4 regions of the Paenibacillus sp. V4I5 genome follow, and region 3 is predicted to be linked to each of the others. Evidence: riboswitches for the same ligand, from Rfam matches in the RefSeq annotation. Region 3 holds a riboswitch; each other region holds the start of a gene.
The links. Region 3 has a riboswitch for cyclic di-GMP ahead of QFZ78_RS10250 (hypothetical protein). Riboswitches for the same ligand answer to the same signal wherever they lie in the genome.
Positions count from the first base shown of each region.

Region 1: another riboswitch for cyclic di-GMP. It lies ahead of QFZ78_RS26870 (glycosyltransferase family 2 protein); the one in region 3 lies ahead of QFZ78_RS10250 (hypothetical protein).
Region 2: another riboswitch for cyclic di-GMP. It lies ahead of QFZ78_RS25615 (stalk domain-containing protein); the one in region 3 lies ahead of QFZ78_RS10250 (hypothetical protein).
Region 4: another riboswitch for cyclic di-GMP. It lies ahead of QFZ78_RS25625 (hypothetical protein); the one in region 3 lies ahead of QFZ78_RS10250 (hypothetical protein).

Region 1 covers NZ_JAUSZB010000002.1:5,471,809-5,475,070, forward strand. The annotation lists gene QFZ78_RS26865 (class I SAM-dependent methyltransferase) at 1-491, opposite strand, end outside; gene QFZ78_RS26870 (glycosyltransferase family 2 protein) at 492-1,475, opposite strand; cyclic di-GMP riboswitch class I at 1,558-1,648, opposite strand; gene eutL (ethanolamine utilization microcompartment protein EutL) at 2,014-2,670, shown strand; gene QFZ78_RS26880 (BMC domain-containing protein) at 2,691-3,203, shown strand; gene QFZ78_RS26885 (acetaldehyde dehydrogenase (acetylating)) at 3,200-3,262, shown strand, end outside.
Region 2 covers NZ_JAUSZB010000002.1:5,167,432-5,170,693, forward strand. The annotation lists gene QFZ78_RS25610 (3D domain-containing protein) at 254-943, shown strand; cyclic di-GMP riboswitch class I at 1,145-1,239, shown strand; gene QFZ78_RS25615 (stalk domain-containing protein) at 1,295-3,262, shown strand, end outside.
Region 3 covers NZ_JAUSZB010000002.1:1,769,894-1,773,155, reverse strand. The annotation lists gene QFZ78_RS10255 (ABC transporter ATP-binding protein) at 1-996, shown strand, start outside; cyclic di-GMP riboswitch class I at 1,353-1,447, shown strand; gene QFZ78_RS10250 (hypothetical protein) at 1,484-1,834, shown strand; gene QFZ78_RS10245 (GDYXXLXY domain-containing protein) at 2,002-3,262, shown strand, end outside.
Region 4 covers NZ_JAUSZB010000002.1:5,174,793-5,178,054, forward strand. The annotation lists gene QFZ78_RS25620 (S-layer homology domain-containing protein) at 1-865, shown strand, start outside; cyclic di-GMP riboswitch class I at 1,146-1,240, shown strand; gene QFZ78_RS25625 (hypothetical protein) at 1,287-1,529, shown strand; gene QFZ78_RS25630 (hypothetical protein) at 1,711-1,974, shown strand; gene QFZ78_RS25635 (metallophosphoesterase family protein) at 1,995-3,122, opposite strand.

The DNA of each region.
Region 1 (3,262 bases), 3.7 Mb from region 3:
CCAACCAGTTCGTGTAATCGATATCTTCTCTTATGATGATGAGACTCATCGTGATTGCTCCATAAGAAAGAGAAGGCAGGGACTGTGATGAGCAGACTCCCCCCCGGTTTTAATTTTCCAGTCAATGCGTTAAGCGCCCCTATATCATCTTCAATATGCTCGAGCACATCCAAGAGAACAATCAGATCGAAGGATTCATCAGCTAATGGAACCTGATCCGGCAAGCTGCCGATATAGACGGATTTCCCGCTTTTGGATCTTGCAATTTCAGCTGCATCATGTTCCATTTCGAGGCCAATGACCTCGCAGCCTAATCGAGACAACATAGCCAAGTTTCCGCCGGTTCCACAGCCTGCATCCAGGATTTTGGAGTGAGGTCCGATGGACCGTAATTGCGATTGTAAAACGGTCTCGATAATGCTGCGCCGGCTGACAAACCACCAGTGCTCTTGCTCCATACGATCCATTTTCCAGTAAATTGTTTGTTCCATTTATTTAACTCCCTCCAGCCGAGGCAGTTCTTTATTATCATCCAAGCCTATTATGCTTTGAGTGAAATACAAAGGACGCCGTTTCGATTCGTTGTAGATTCGCCCCAGATACTCTCCGATGATTCCCAGTGTCGTAAGCTGAACCCCTCCAAGAAAGAGGACCGCCACCATTAAGGAGGGATATCCGGGCACTGCGTTGCCGTGGAGTAGGGTAGTTATGAATAAATAGCAGGCAAAAAGAATAGCGAACAAGGAGATGGCAAAGCCCAAATAAGTCGCCGCTTGCAAAGGTAGGAAAGTGAAGGATGTGATGCCTTCAACGGCAAAATTCCACAACTTCCAATAGTTGAACTTGGTCTTACCGGCAAATCGGGGCTCTCTGCGATAAGAGATGCTTGTCTGATTGAAGCCTACCCAACTGAAGAGGCCCTTCATGAAACGGTGCTGCTCACGAAGTTCTTTCAAGGCGTTGACGACCTTTCTGGACATTAACCGAAAATCACCCGTATCCTGGGGAATAGAGATGGGTGTCAGCCTTCGGATGAACCTGTAAAACAGATGCGCTGTGAGCTTCTTCATTGAAGTTTCGCCATCCCGCTTGGAGCGGGTGGCATAGACCACTTCATAACCTTCTTCCCACTTGGCCAATAGTTCTGGAATAACCTCTGGAGGGTCCTGCAAATCCGCATCAATGGGAATCACAGCATCGCCACGGCAATTGTCGAGGCCTGCCGTTAAAGCGATTTCCTTCCCGAAGTTGCGGGATAGATCAATAATTTTGATACGGCGATCCTTCTCACGAAATCCATGAAGCTTGTCCAGCGTATCATCCTTGCTTCCGTCATTAATAAAAACCATTTCATAATCATAACCGGTCTGATTCATAATGCGCGTGACTCTAAAGTAAAATTCCATGATGTTGGCGCTTTCGTTATAAACAGGTACAATGATCGAAACAAGAAGTCCCTTCATCGTTTTTCTCATGCAACCAACCCCCACTTTTCATCCTATTATGGGCAAATAAAAAAGCCCCTTTCACCAAAAAGGGGCATAAAACTCCCGCAGCTTTGGTAACTGGCTGGCATAGTGCACGGATGTGCACGTTAGCCCCTGTAGCTTTGCGTCCCCGGCTTTCACCGGATTTGCCTTGTTCATGTTCGCGAAAGATTCTTTCAAAAATCGATATATAACCTTATCATACGACATGTCGGGTTCTGGCAATATCCGACAGAAGGATTATTATTCTAGCGGTGTTGCGGTATAAATGAACTAGCTCTGCCCGGAATTGATTAGAGATTTAGAACTATACCGAATCAGGTCGCCTATAGATTTCTATTAAAATGGATGGATCAGGAATAACGATTACATAAGCAAAATAGGTATAATTGTTGTACAACCCGCATATCCATAATCAAAAGCATAAATAGCAGGCAAAGGTGCCTTAGGTCCAAGAACGATACGTCGTTCTCTGCACCTGGGCACCTTTTTGTTTTCATTCATTCGGGGTGAAGAGGTGAAAGGAGTGAAACAACAACCAATTCGAGCCATTCCGCTCGCTATTAGGATCATCCCTAATGTGGATGCCGGCTTGGCACTTCAGTTGGAATTGAAGCCGGGCATTCGCAGCCTCGGTCTGTTAACGTCCAGCATTGATGACGTGGGCTACACCGCTATCGATGAAGCAACGAAGCATGCAGTAGTCGAAGTGGTGTATGCTCGTTCATTTTATGCGGGATCAGGTCATGCTTCTGGACCGCTTTCAGGAGAATTTATTGGGATCATAGGCGGTGCATCGCCTGCCGAAGTGAGAAGCGGGTTAGATGCGGCTATCCAAGTGATGGAGACTGGAGCTTGTTTTTACGCCCTCAACGACGAGGGAACGCATGCTTACTATGCTCATGTTGTCTCCAGAACTGGTTCTTATCTGTCCAACTTAGCAGACATTCAAGAAGGAGAGCCTCTTGCTTATTTGATTGCTCCGCCACTCGAAGCCGTGTACGCACTCGATGCCGCACTGAAGGCGGCCGATGTGCGTATGTGCAAGTTTTATGGCCCTCCGACGGAGACGAACTTTGCGGGAGGATTACTAACAGGCAGTCAATCTGCTTGTACGGCAGCAGCAGAAGCGTTCGCAGAGGCTGTTCGAAGCATTGCTCGAGAGCCTAAGAAAATAGGGTAAAAAGAAGCGGGTGTTTACAAATGGATGGAAGATTGATGTCTTTGGGCATGATCGAAACTTACGGTCTGCCTGCCTTGATTGCAGCCGCAGACGCTGCAGCCAAAACGGCAGATGTGAAGGTAACGACTTATGAAAAAGTGGATGCCGGCATCGTAACGATCTATATTCTAGGCGATGTTGCAGCGGTCAAAGCTGCCGTGGATGCAGGTGCTGCAGAAGCGAAGAGAGTGGGCAAGCTGTTATCCACACATGTTATACCGCGACCGGATCCTTCTGTACACGCGATGATTCAGGAGGCTTGGGCAAAAAACCAGCCGAAAGATTCACCGAAGGAGGAACGCAATAAGGTTATCACGACGCCGGAAGTGAGTGCGCCGAATTGGAGCAAGATGAGCGTAGCACAGCTTAGAGAACTTGCGCATAATACGCCCCGATTCCCCATAACCGGTCGGGATATCCAATTGGTTAGTAAAGCCGAATTGGTCAGGCTTTTCACGGGGATGGACGCTGAAGGGGGAGATCCCGTGACATGAAGCTGGATAGCGATTTACAAGCGATCCAGGAGGTCCGCCATTTCCTTCAAGAGGCGAAG
Region 2 (3,262 bases), 3.4 Mb from region 3:
TTTTTGCCATCAATGCCGCTTCTTCCGTTTCCTTTTGCAAACTGTGAATGTTTATTTGCACGCCTGCTGCCGTTAACTGAACACCAATATCATCATTGTAAATAGCGTACTATATGTTTCTCTCATGAGGGTGAGTTTATAGTTATTCACTGCCTATCAAAATGAGGAAGTTTAATACGAGACGTATATAAATCATAGAATTGGTCGAATCTAGTAGCTATAACTCTATTATTTTTTATGAGGAGGAAATACTATGTTTCGTAAAATTCTTTATGTTACTTTGACGCTTCCGTTGCTGCTTTGTTTGTGGCAGGTGAAACCCGCCTATTCGTACCCTGAAAGTGAAGATGGGGGGGAATTACCTCCTACGTATAGTATGGCAAGAAATGCAGGTCCTGTGGAAGAAGCCTCTCAAGCTGAACTTGTTCAGCCTAGGACGCAGTATCAAGTGGACCGAGGGGATACGCTGTATAAAATTGCTCGGGATTTTGGCATATCAGTAGATGATCTTATCAACTCTAACGATATTCCGAATCCGAACCAGCTAACGATTGGTCAAAGTCTAACGATTCCGATGGGTGAAGATGAGGTTGGTTTACCTAATGGTCAAAAGAAAATTATCAAAAAAGTGCTGAACACAACCCTTACCGCATATACAGCAGGCTTTGAATCAACAGGTAAAAAGGCTTCCCATCCCATGTACGGCATCACATTTAGTGGTCTTAAAGCCAAAGAAGGACGCACAATAGCCGTGGATCCGGCTGTTATTCCTTTAGGATCTACGGTGTTCATTGACGGCATCGGTATTCGTAAAGCGGAGGATATTGGTTCTGCTATTCGCGGTTCCAGAATTGATGTATTCATGAATGATTTGAGCGAAGCTCAGGAATTCGGCGTGAAGAAGAATGTGAAAGTCTATTTACTAGACAAAGAGAATGTTTAAATCGATAGACAATTTACTAGGGCTAAGGGTCAACTGGATCATCCGGTTGGCCTTTTTTGTGTGAAAGCACACACTTTGTGTATGGATTTCCTCTTTTTTGTAGAAAAGTGTTGAATTTTGAAATAACGTGGATTAATATGGAAAACAGTCAGTTCTAAATAACTAGTACGAATGAGTAAAAATACCTAATAACCAAGCTATAATGAACAAAGGCAAATCCATCGAAAGGTGGAGACGCAAAGCCACGGGTCTAAGCCATGAGTCACAACTCATGGGATGATAGCCGGGTTGCTCTATTGAGCTTGGTTTTTTGTGTTATCTAACATGGAGATTGAGAAGGAGCGAGTGCGTATGAGGTTTATAGGAAAGAAATTATGGGTGCTTATCTTGATGATTGCCATCGGTGCAGGGTCTTTTGGTTTACTGCCAAAAAGCGCATTTGCAGAGTTATTCACCTCAACAGACAAGCCAATGGAGTACACGTTGCCTGTGTCTGCTGCGAAGATCACAGGCAATCAGATGGTTTACCTAGGGCAAGATAATCCAGGTTGGTGGCAGGTGTTCAGCCGCAACTTGGAGTCAGGAGAGTTGAATCAACTCACTGACACTAAGACGTATAAGCAATATTTATCGGCAGGAGGAGGATATGCCGTCTATTTGGAGGCTCAAAAGCATGTCGTGCTTATAAATCTTCTAACCGGTGAAGTAACCGAGACTGAAATTCCTCCGTATCCTTATGATCAGATTGGCACTGATGGGAAATATATTGTTTTCTATAAGCCAATTGAAGGGATGCTCGGGGTTTATAACCTGGAAACTAAAGTAACCAAAGAGATCGGAAAAGGCAAAAGCGCTTTAATCGATGATGGTATTGTCGTTTATATTAGCAATACAGGCAGCATAGAACGCTACGACGCAAAGGATGGATTATCCAGAACATTGTACAAGCCAACAGATGGTTACGTCAGGGGTGGTAACGAATTTGCGTTTGACGGCAAGAACGTTATCTGGACTCATTCGCTCTATCCCAAGCCAGGTTTTCAAACACGTATGCTAAACGTTGAAGAAATCGACACCCTTCCACAAGTGCTAAGCACCTTCAATGAATTTGGAATTCCCCCCCAAACTTCCATTGGGACTGGCATAGCAGCATGGCCCGTGTTCGAAAATGGAGCTTACCATATTATCGCTGCAGATATTGCTTCAAGACAAACGGGCATTGTTGGAGACAAAGAGTTCCTCATTGGCATCTACAACGACCAGCTTGTGCTGAGAATGAAGGACGAAACCATCAAATTTCGTCAGCTCCAAAAGACAGGTGAAGGTCAGATAGCAGACACGCTCGTTTCGGCTGTTCCTTATTTCGATAGTGTCCCTGCTGGTGTCAGAGAAAGTATCGGAAAATTAGGTTATATTAAAAAACTGTCCACGCAGGACAATAGCGTAACCGTTTACTCACCAAAAGTCCCAGACTCTGATTTTTATGAGGCTGTCACTATTAGCTTCAGTGATGATAAAGATTTAGCGCTTACCAAAGCACTTAAGCCTAGCCAAAAAATGGTCAGCTACCCATGGACAGTATCTTTTGATTCACGTAATGACGTCCTGAAACTCTCGATGACCTACATGAAGCAAAGAGTTCCAGCAGGAGAGCAGAACAAACTTGGTATTTATCGACTTGATTCCGGTGTATGGACATATATGGGCGCTTTGTTCGAGGAGAATAACACACGGTTATATACAGACATTATGGAATCAGGCGTGTATGCTGTGCTATACTTCGATGTCCCGAATGAGTTTGTTCGTGATTATTGGATGCAGAAGCGAATCGAACAATTGAATACGGATAAACCGATTCGAGTTTTCTTGGACGGAGAAGAAGTAACCTTCCATCAGTCCCCTATGCTGAAGGACGGATCAACGACGGTTGAATTTAGACCTATTTTCGAAAAGCTAGGATTGGAAATTGAATGGAATGATTCGAAACAGAGCGTTAAAGGAACGAGTCAGGGTAAGTCACTCTCTCTCATACTGGGACAGGAAGAAGCAGACGTTAATGGCATTACTACCTCATTGCCAACCGCTCCTTTTCTAAACCAAGGCTATACGTTCGTTCCGCTGCGCTTTGTTGGCGAAGCAACAGGACGCAAGGTACTGTGGGACGCTAATCTGAAAGCCGTCTATATCTACGATCCCGCAACCGAAGGAAAGCTATATGATGACAACGGCGCACTTATGTACGAGGGTCAACTCAAGAACGGTCAAATGAACGGTAAAGGAAAACTATACCGCGATAATGGATCGCTATGGTACGACGCC
Region 3 (3,262 bases):
TCGGTAGCCTTTATTACTTGGATTGGCGGTATTGCTGTTTTCGATAAAACCATTGAATTCGGTGTTTTGTATGCTTTCATTACGTATATCCGACAGTTTTTTCAACCGATTAATAACATTACTCAGCAGTGGAATACCCTTCAATCTACGACGGTGTCTGTCAATCGAATTTGGAATATCTTCTCCATTCAACCGGAAGTAAGGGATAAGGAAGGCGTGTCGCCGCCCTCGTTGCCCGACGTGAAAGGGGACATTCATTTCAACCATGTGCATTTTGGTTATTTGAAGGATACAACTGTTATTGAGGATCTAGAGCTTCATATTGAACCCGGCGAATTGATTGGTATTGTGGGGACGACGGGTGCTGGTAAGAGCTCGCTGATTAGTCTGCTTTGCCGCTTTTATGATGTGCAGGAGGGAAGTATCCGCATTGATGGCACGGATCTTCGTGATATCCCGCAGGCCGTACTCCATCGTATGGTTGGACTTGTGCAGCAGGAACCGTACTTATACGCAGGCAGTATTCTGGACAATGTCCGGATGTTCGATGAAACCATAACGCGTGAGGAAGTTATAGAGGCATGCCGGATGGTTGGGGCAGACATTCTCATTTCACGAATGAAGGATGGTTATGAGACACGCATATCCGAGAGAGGAAGCGGGCTTTCCGCAGGAGAGAGACAGCTGATCTCGTTCGCGCGAATTATCGTATTCCAGCCGAAAGTACTAATTCTAGATGAAGCTACAGCGAATTTGGATTCACAAACGGAGCAGTTGATTCAATCCGCGCTGCAGGTCGTTGCTGAGGGAAGAACGACACTTGTTATCGCGCATCGCATCTCGACCATTATGCATGCTAACCGCATCATTGTAATGAGTCAGGGGAAAATTGTTGAAGAAGGGAACCATGCTCAATTACTTGCGCTTCGTGGCTATTACGAGCAATTATATCTGCATTCACAGGGGAATATGGATGCTGCGCAAACGATTTCATAGCAGACATGCACCGCAACTGAGGTGTGAAAATAAGCTTTGTCCGACTCCTTGTTAGGAAATCGTGACGAAGCTTTTCTTCATTTTATATGCGTGATAAAAGTCCTAGAAAGACTCTAAAAGTTTCTATCGTTGTATTGCATAAATGGATTGGTATATCTGTCTTGAGAGAGAGTTTTGATCCTATTTTACCTTTGGTTAGGGAAAATGTTAAAAAAGCAATATAGTTACAATATACTATCTTTACAAACAATACTGGAAAATTGTGTTGTTTTATTTATATTACTATACTATACTAATGTATAAAATTGTAAAGTTTTGTTGTCGATTATTGTCGAAGATGGGAATTTTCACCTACAACTTTATAATGGCAAACCTATTGAAAAATAGGGACGCAAAGCTAGAGGGACTACTGGCGGAGCAATCCACGAAAGCCGCAAGCTCAATCACCGAGCTCGTTTCCAGTACCCAAAATGACAGCATTCTTGTCATGGAGAGCATTGTTCAAGGAAATCAAGCCGTTGAACAAGGTCAAAGCTGGATTAACGATACGTATGAAAGTTTTAAAGTTATTTTTAATGGAATTTCTGTTTTCTCCAATCGGACAGACCACTTGATCCATACATTAGAGAGAGCGGAAAGATCCTTTGAGACTATTTCTAACGCCATGCAGAAAATCTCTGGAATTACTGAGGAACAATCTGCAGGCTACGAGGAAGTGGCGGCGGCGGCTCAAGAGCAAAGTGCTTCCATTCAGGAAATAACCTCAGCGATTCGCCAACTATCTGATATGGCTGTTGTACTGCAAAGTTCTGTTCAAAAGTTTAAGAATACAGATTGAATATAACGGCTTTCTTCATTCGATACTTGCCAGCCTAGTGCTGGCTTTTTTGTTATTTTAAAGTCTTGTCATCCATAGGCTAATGATCTGGTACTAGGAATAGATAGTACTTCTCAAACTGAACATCTCTAGTACAATAAGAAGTAAGCGAGAGGAGGAATATCATCATGAAATCTAAATTTGTTACGATTCAACTAGGCTATGTATTGGGAGCTAGTGCTCTACTAACCGCCATTGTATATTTTTTTGCTACGAATTGGGAGAAATTAAACCGCTGGGAGAAATTCATTCCTATCTTTGTGCTCATTATGGGCTTTTACGGCTTATCAGTATGGCTTTCTCGCCAAAATGGCAGGCAGTTTCTAAGTAAACTTAGCCTGTTTGCGAGCTGTATATCCTTCGGTGTAGGTGTTGGGCTCATTGGGCAAACCTACAATTCTCATGCTGACAGTTACAGCTTGTTCGCCGTATGGTTCATTCCGGCATTTTTACTTGCCCTATTAACTAGATGGCAGCCCTACTATGCACTGGCCTATATTTTGGGCCATCTCGCTTATGGGATTTATTTCTTTGGACGTTGGGGAGGGAGTTCAGATGCGGAAATCATCCAAATTGCCATCTGGCTCGGAATCTCCATTGCGAATGGCATCTTGTATGTTCTGACCGAGCAGGGGCTTTTGCAATCGTCTTTTCTCAAATGGATCTCTTTTCAAGTTGGGATGGCTGTTTTAGTCGTGGCTTCCAATTCACAAGAGTACGAAAAGTACGGTGTCTTTATGAACTTACCTCTCGTCCTAGTACTTGCGATAGCGATTTACTATACACACAAGACGAGGAACAAAGCTTATCTATTGTTTGCGGGTTTGTGGGTATCGATCTCGGTGACCGTCAAATATATCGAGCTTATTATCCAGCATTATAACGAGTTGTTTTTCATTGCCAGCTTGTTGTTTATTATCTTGTTCATCTTTGCGAATGTAAATTTCATGAACTTTATTCGTTCTTGGAATCCTGCATCCAAGCATTTGGATCCGGAAAATCACTCAGATCTAGAAGCTTCGGATCAAGCAAAGCCGGATGGCGATTTTACCAAATGGGTCGTCCGTGTTCTCACTGTATCAGTCATCATTATTGGTTCGATTCTGGGAAGCTTGACGATCATTGGGATCGTTACAGTTGTACTAGGATTTGATGAACCGGAGAATGTATTGATAGGTTTTGGTTTTGTCACTGTCATTGCGATGATCATAGCGAAAAAACTAAATGCATTAGTGCGATACACGATTCTCATTAGTGGACTGCTGCTTGGCGCGGGAGCGGCTGTTTTTACGGAAAATGTTCCTATTCTCTTGGTTTTCCTTGCTCTTACGGTTGCAGCTTTTATCTACATTACTGGTTTGGTACATCGCATATTCTTCTTTCTTGCTG
Region 4 (3,262 bases), 3.4 Mb from region 3:
ACAATCCTCAGCAGAGCAAGTATTGAAACCAATTGACTTTACAATACAAGCTGCGTCTGGGGATAAACAAATCGAAATAACCTCAGTAAATTCTTATATTCAGCATTCTCTATTGGTTCCTGGGATGACGAACATTACTGCTAGCAAGAATTTGGTTGGTGTGGTCTTTGATCCCATTACGAATTCTTACTACCCAGTTCCAACGTTTTTCACGGTTAGTGAAGATGGAACACTGCAAGCAAATATGATGCGTAAGGGTAATTCTATTTATTCCTTAGTGAAGAATGTAAAAACCTTTGAAGATGTACCTTCGTCTCATTTTGCCAAGGAGGCAATTGAAACCCTGGCATCTAAATTCATTATTTCTGGTTATGATAACGGTTCTTTCGGATATGACAGACCAGTTACACGTGCTGAATTTGCTGCCTTACTTATAAGAGGGCTGGGCATTCAGCCTAAGAGTGGATTGCCTGCAAAATTTAATGATGTACAGACAAACGCATGGTATGCTGCACCTGTGTATGCTGCTGTTGAGGTTGGTTTAGTAAGTGGATATGAGGATGGTACCTTTAAACCAGACCAACCGATTACCCGTCAGGAAATGATGAAAATGGTTCACAGCATGCTGCAAGCAGGTGGATACACAAAACAATTAACGGAAACAGAAAAGAATGCGGCTATTAACAAATTTGGAGATCAATTGAGCATTCAACCATGGGCAAGAGAGGCTGTTGCCGTTGGTATACAGGAAGGCATTGTTAATGGTGTTACCGATTCGACCTTCTCCCCTGCAACGCTAGCGGACCGAGGACAAAGTGCTAAGATACTGTACCAAGCTTTAAAGGTTTTAAATTTTATTAATTAAATGTAGCAGGTGAATGTGGCGACCGTACCCTAGATGGGAACGGTCGTTCCTTATTTGTAGGACGGGATATCAGCACGATGGTAGGTATTAATGGAGAAGGGCGTAACGCCAAGAACATTGTCCTACTTAAACTTTTTTGTGTAAAATCACACACATTGTGTACTGAGCACCTCTTTTTTGTAGAAATATGTTGAATTTCATTATTTTATGGAATACCATGGAAATAGTTAGTTCTTTACGACTAGCAATAATGAGCGAAACACACCTAATATCAAGCAATAATGAACAAAGGCAAATCCATCGAAAGGTGGAGACGCAAAGCCACGGGTCTAAGCCATGAGTCACACTTCATGGGACGATAGCCGGGTTACTCTTTAGAGGCTTGTTTTTTTATTGCCAAAAAAGAAAGGAGGGTCCCAAAATGGCAACCTATCTTATGCTGATTAAAGTGTTCGACGATGCCGAAAAGGTCATTTACAAATTTGGTCCAACAGAAGAAAGTTTGGGTGAAATTGAATTTAATCTAGTTCATGAAGAATTTCGGCAGCTAGAGAGAGTTCCAGGTACTACCAAAGACCATATGTTCATGAAGGCTGCTTCAGCTATTGCAAGATGTTATGCAGAGGGAGACGGTTTTCCGGACAAAACTTTTTTTGCTTCATAAAGAATTGTCTTAATTCTAACATCGCTTCCGGTTCGACTAGAGATTGTTTTTGATATTATGGATCTTGATGATTGTGAACCGCGGGATATTAAAAGCACGGTTATCGTTTCTTATAACCAACTAAATAAGATTCAGAGTATTCCTGTTCCGGAAGGGCTGTAAAAGAAGAGGTGGAACAAAAATGATATTTATAAGAGATGCGAATATCAAAGCCATTTCTATAGGCTTATTCATCTATATAGTCTGCCTTTTCGCATTTCCCCTTCTATTGGCCTTATTATTTGTAGGGATTAATGACATGAATGATTTTGAAACGCAAACATTTAAGGAAATTGATCTCATTACGGAAGAGGCGGTATGGTACTTATCTGCACTTACTGCAGGTTACGCTGCTTCATTAATGTTTTGTGATGGTTCTTTGTTAGATGATGTGCAAAAAAGCTAAGCTTGGCCACTCGGCTAGACTTAGCTTTTATTGCGTTGTCCGACCATAATCGCTTGGATGCCTTTATTATTCCCCCCATAACGCTTCACAAATGCCGGCTCAATCCACCTCTTCTCCGAATGCTCACGCCCCTGAATCACGATACGGTCCATATAAACGTCCACAACGATGCTCTGGCTAGCCGCGCTGCCTTCAGGCTCATTATTTGCATTCCATATTTCCTGTACTGAGGCGCTGGATACGGCTAGGAACTCCAACTGTTTTATCTGCTTAGTCGTCTCCAAATTCCAGTGGGTATGTCCACTGAAGAACACAATATTCGGATATGCATTCACAATCGCCCTGAGCTCTTGATGCTGTACAACTCCGAGCTCTTGATCCGAGCCGTCCACGGTATGAACGAGTGGTTGATGCAAGAAAACGAAAATAGGCTTGTCCGGCGCTGCAGCCGCAGCTGCCTTCAATTTTTCCTGAAACCAAGTAAGTTGTTCAGTGGATAGATAGGCATCCTCTTTCACGTTAGGATCCACATCGCGATAAAATTCACCACCAAGAAATAGAAAGTGATAGTCCTCCATGACGAGCTCATGGTAGGGCTTTTCATAGTTAAACATCTGATGGAACAGGTCAATTGCTTTTTGGCTTGTCCATTTCGGATTCAGCTTGCTGGTATCCTGATCGCCATTCTCCGTTTGCCACATCCCATAATACTCATGATTACCCATCGTTGCATGAACGGGAGGTAAGGTGTGTTCGCTCATAATGCTGACTAGACTCCGATTATCTGCTTCGTTGCCATTGCTGAGGTCACCATTGAGCACCATAAGTCTGCTGTCAGGTCGGATGAGATGATGATCGGCTAAAGCCGCACGGAAGCGCTTTTGTGAATCTTCGTCTTCTGCACCCACATGTACGTCACTCAGCACGGAAAAAGAAAAGAGTGGTTCATTACTTGCTGTGGATGTTTTTTTAGGAATAGTACGAAAAAGTTTTACCATAGGCAGTGGCTCTTTACTAAGAATATCCGCCATAAATGATTTCGAAACAGGCGCTATCGCCGTTGCTTCCCAAGCAAAGGTAGGGAGTAGTAGAAGGAATAAAGCGGATAACAGGATGCGTATAGTTAACGTTTGTAATTGTTGTTTCATATAAGTAAAACCTTCCTTTTCCCAGGATAAAAGCGCGGGTTACCAAGTTTGTTAAGTATTTAACCAATATGTCTGTCGTATAAACACTGTTTTTGACTGACACAGGTCTTAGATGCGCCCCGACTAAGGTCTAGGAACAA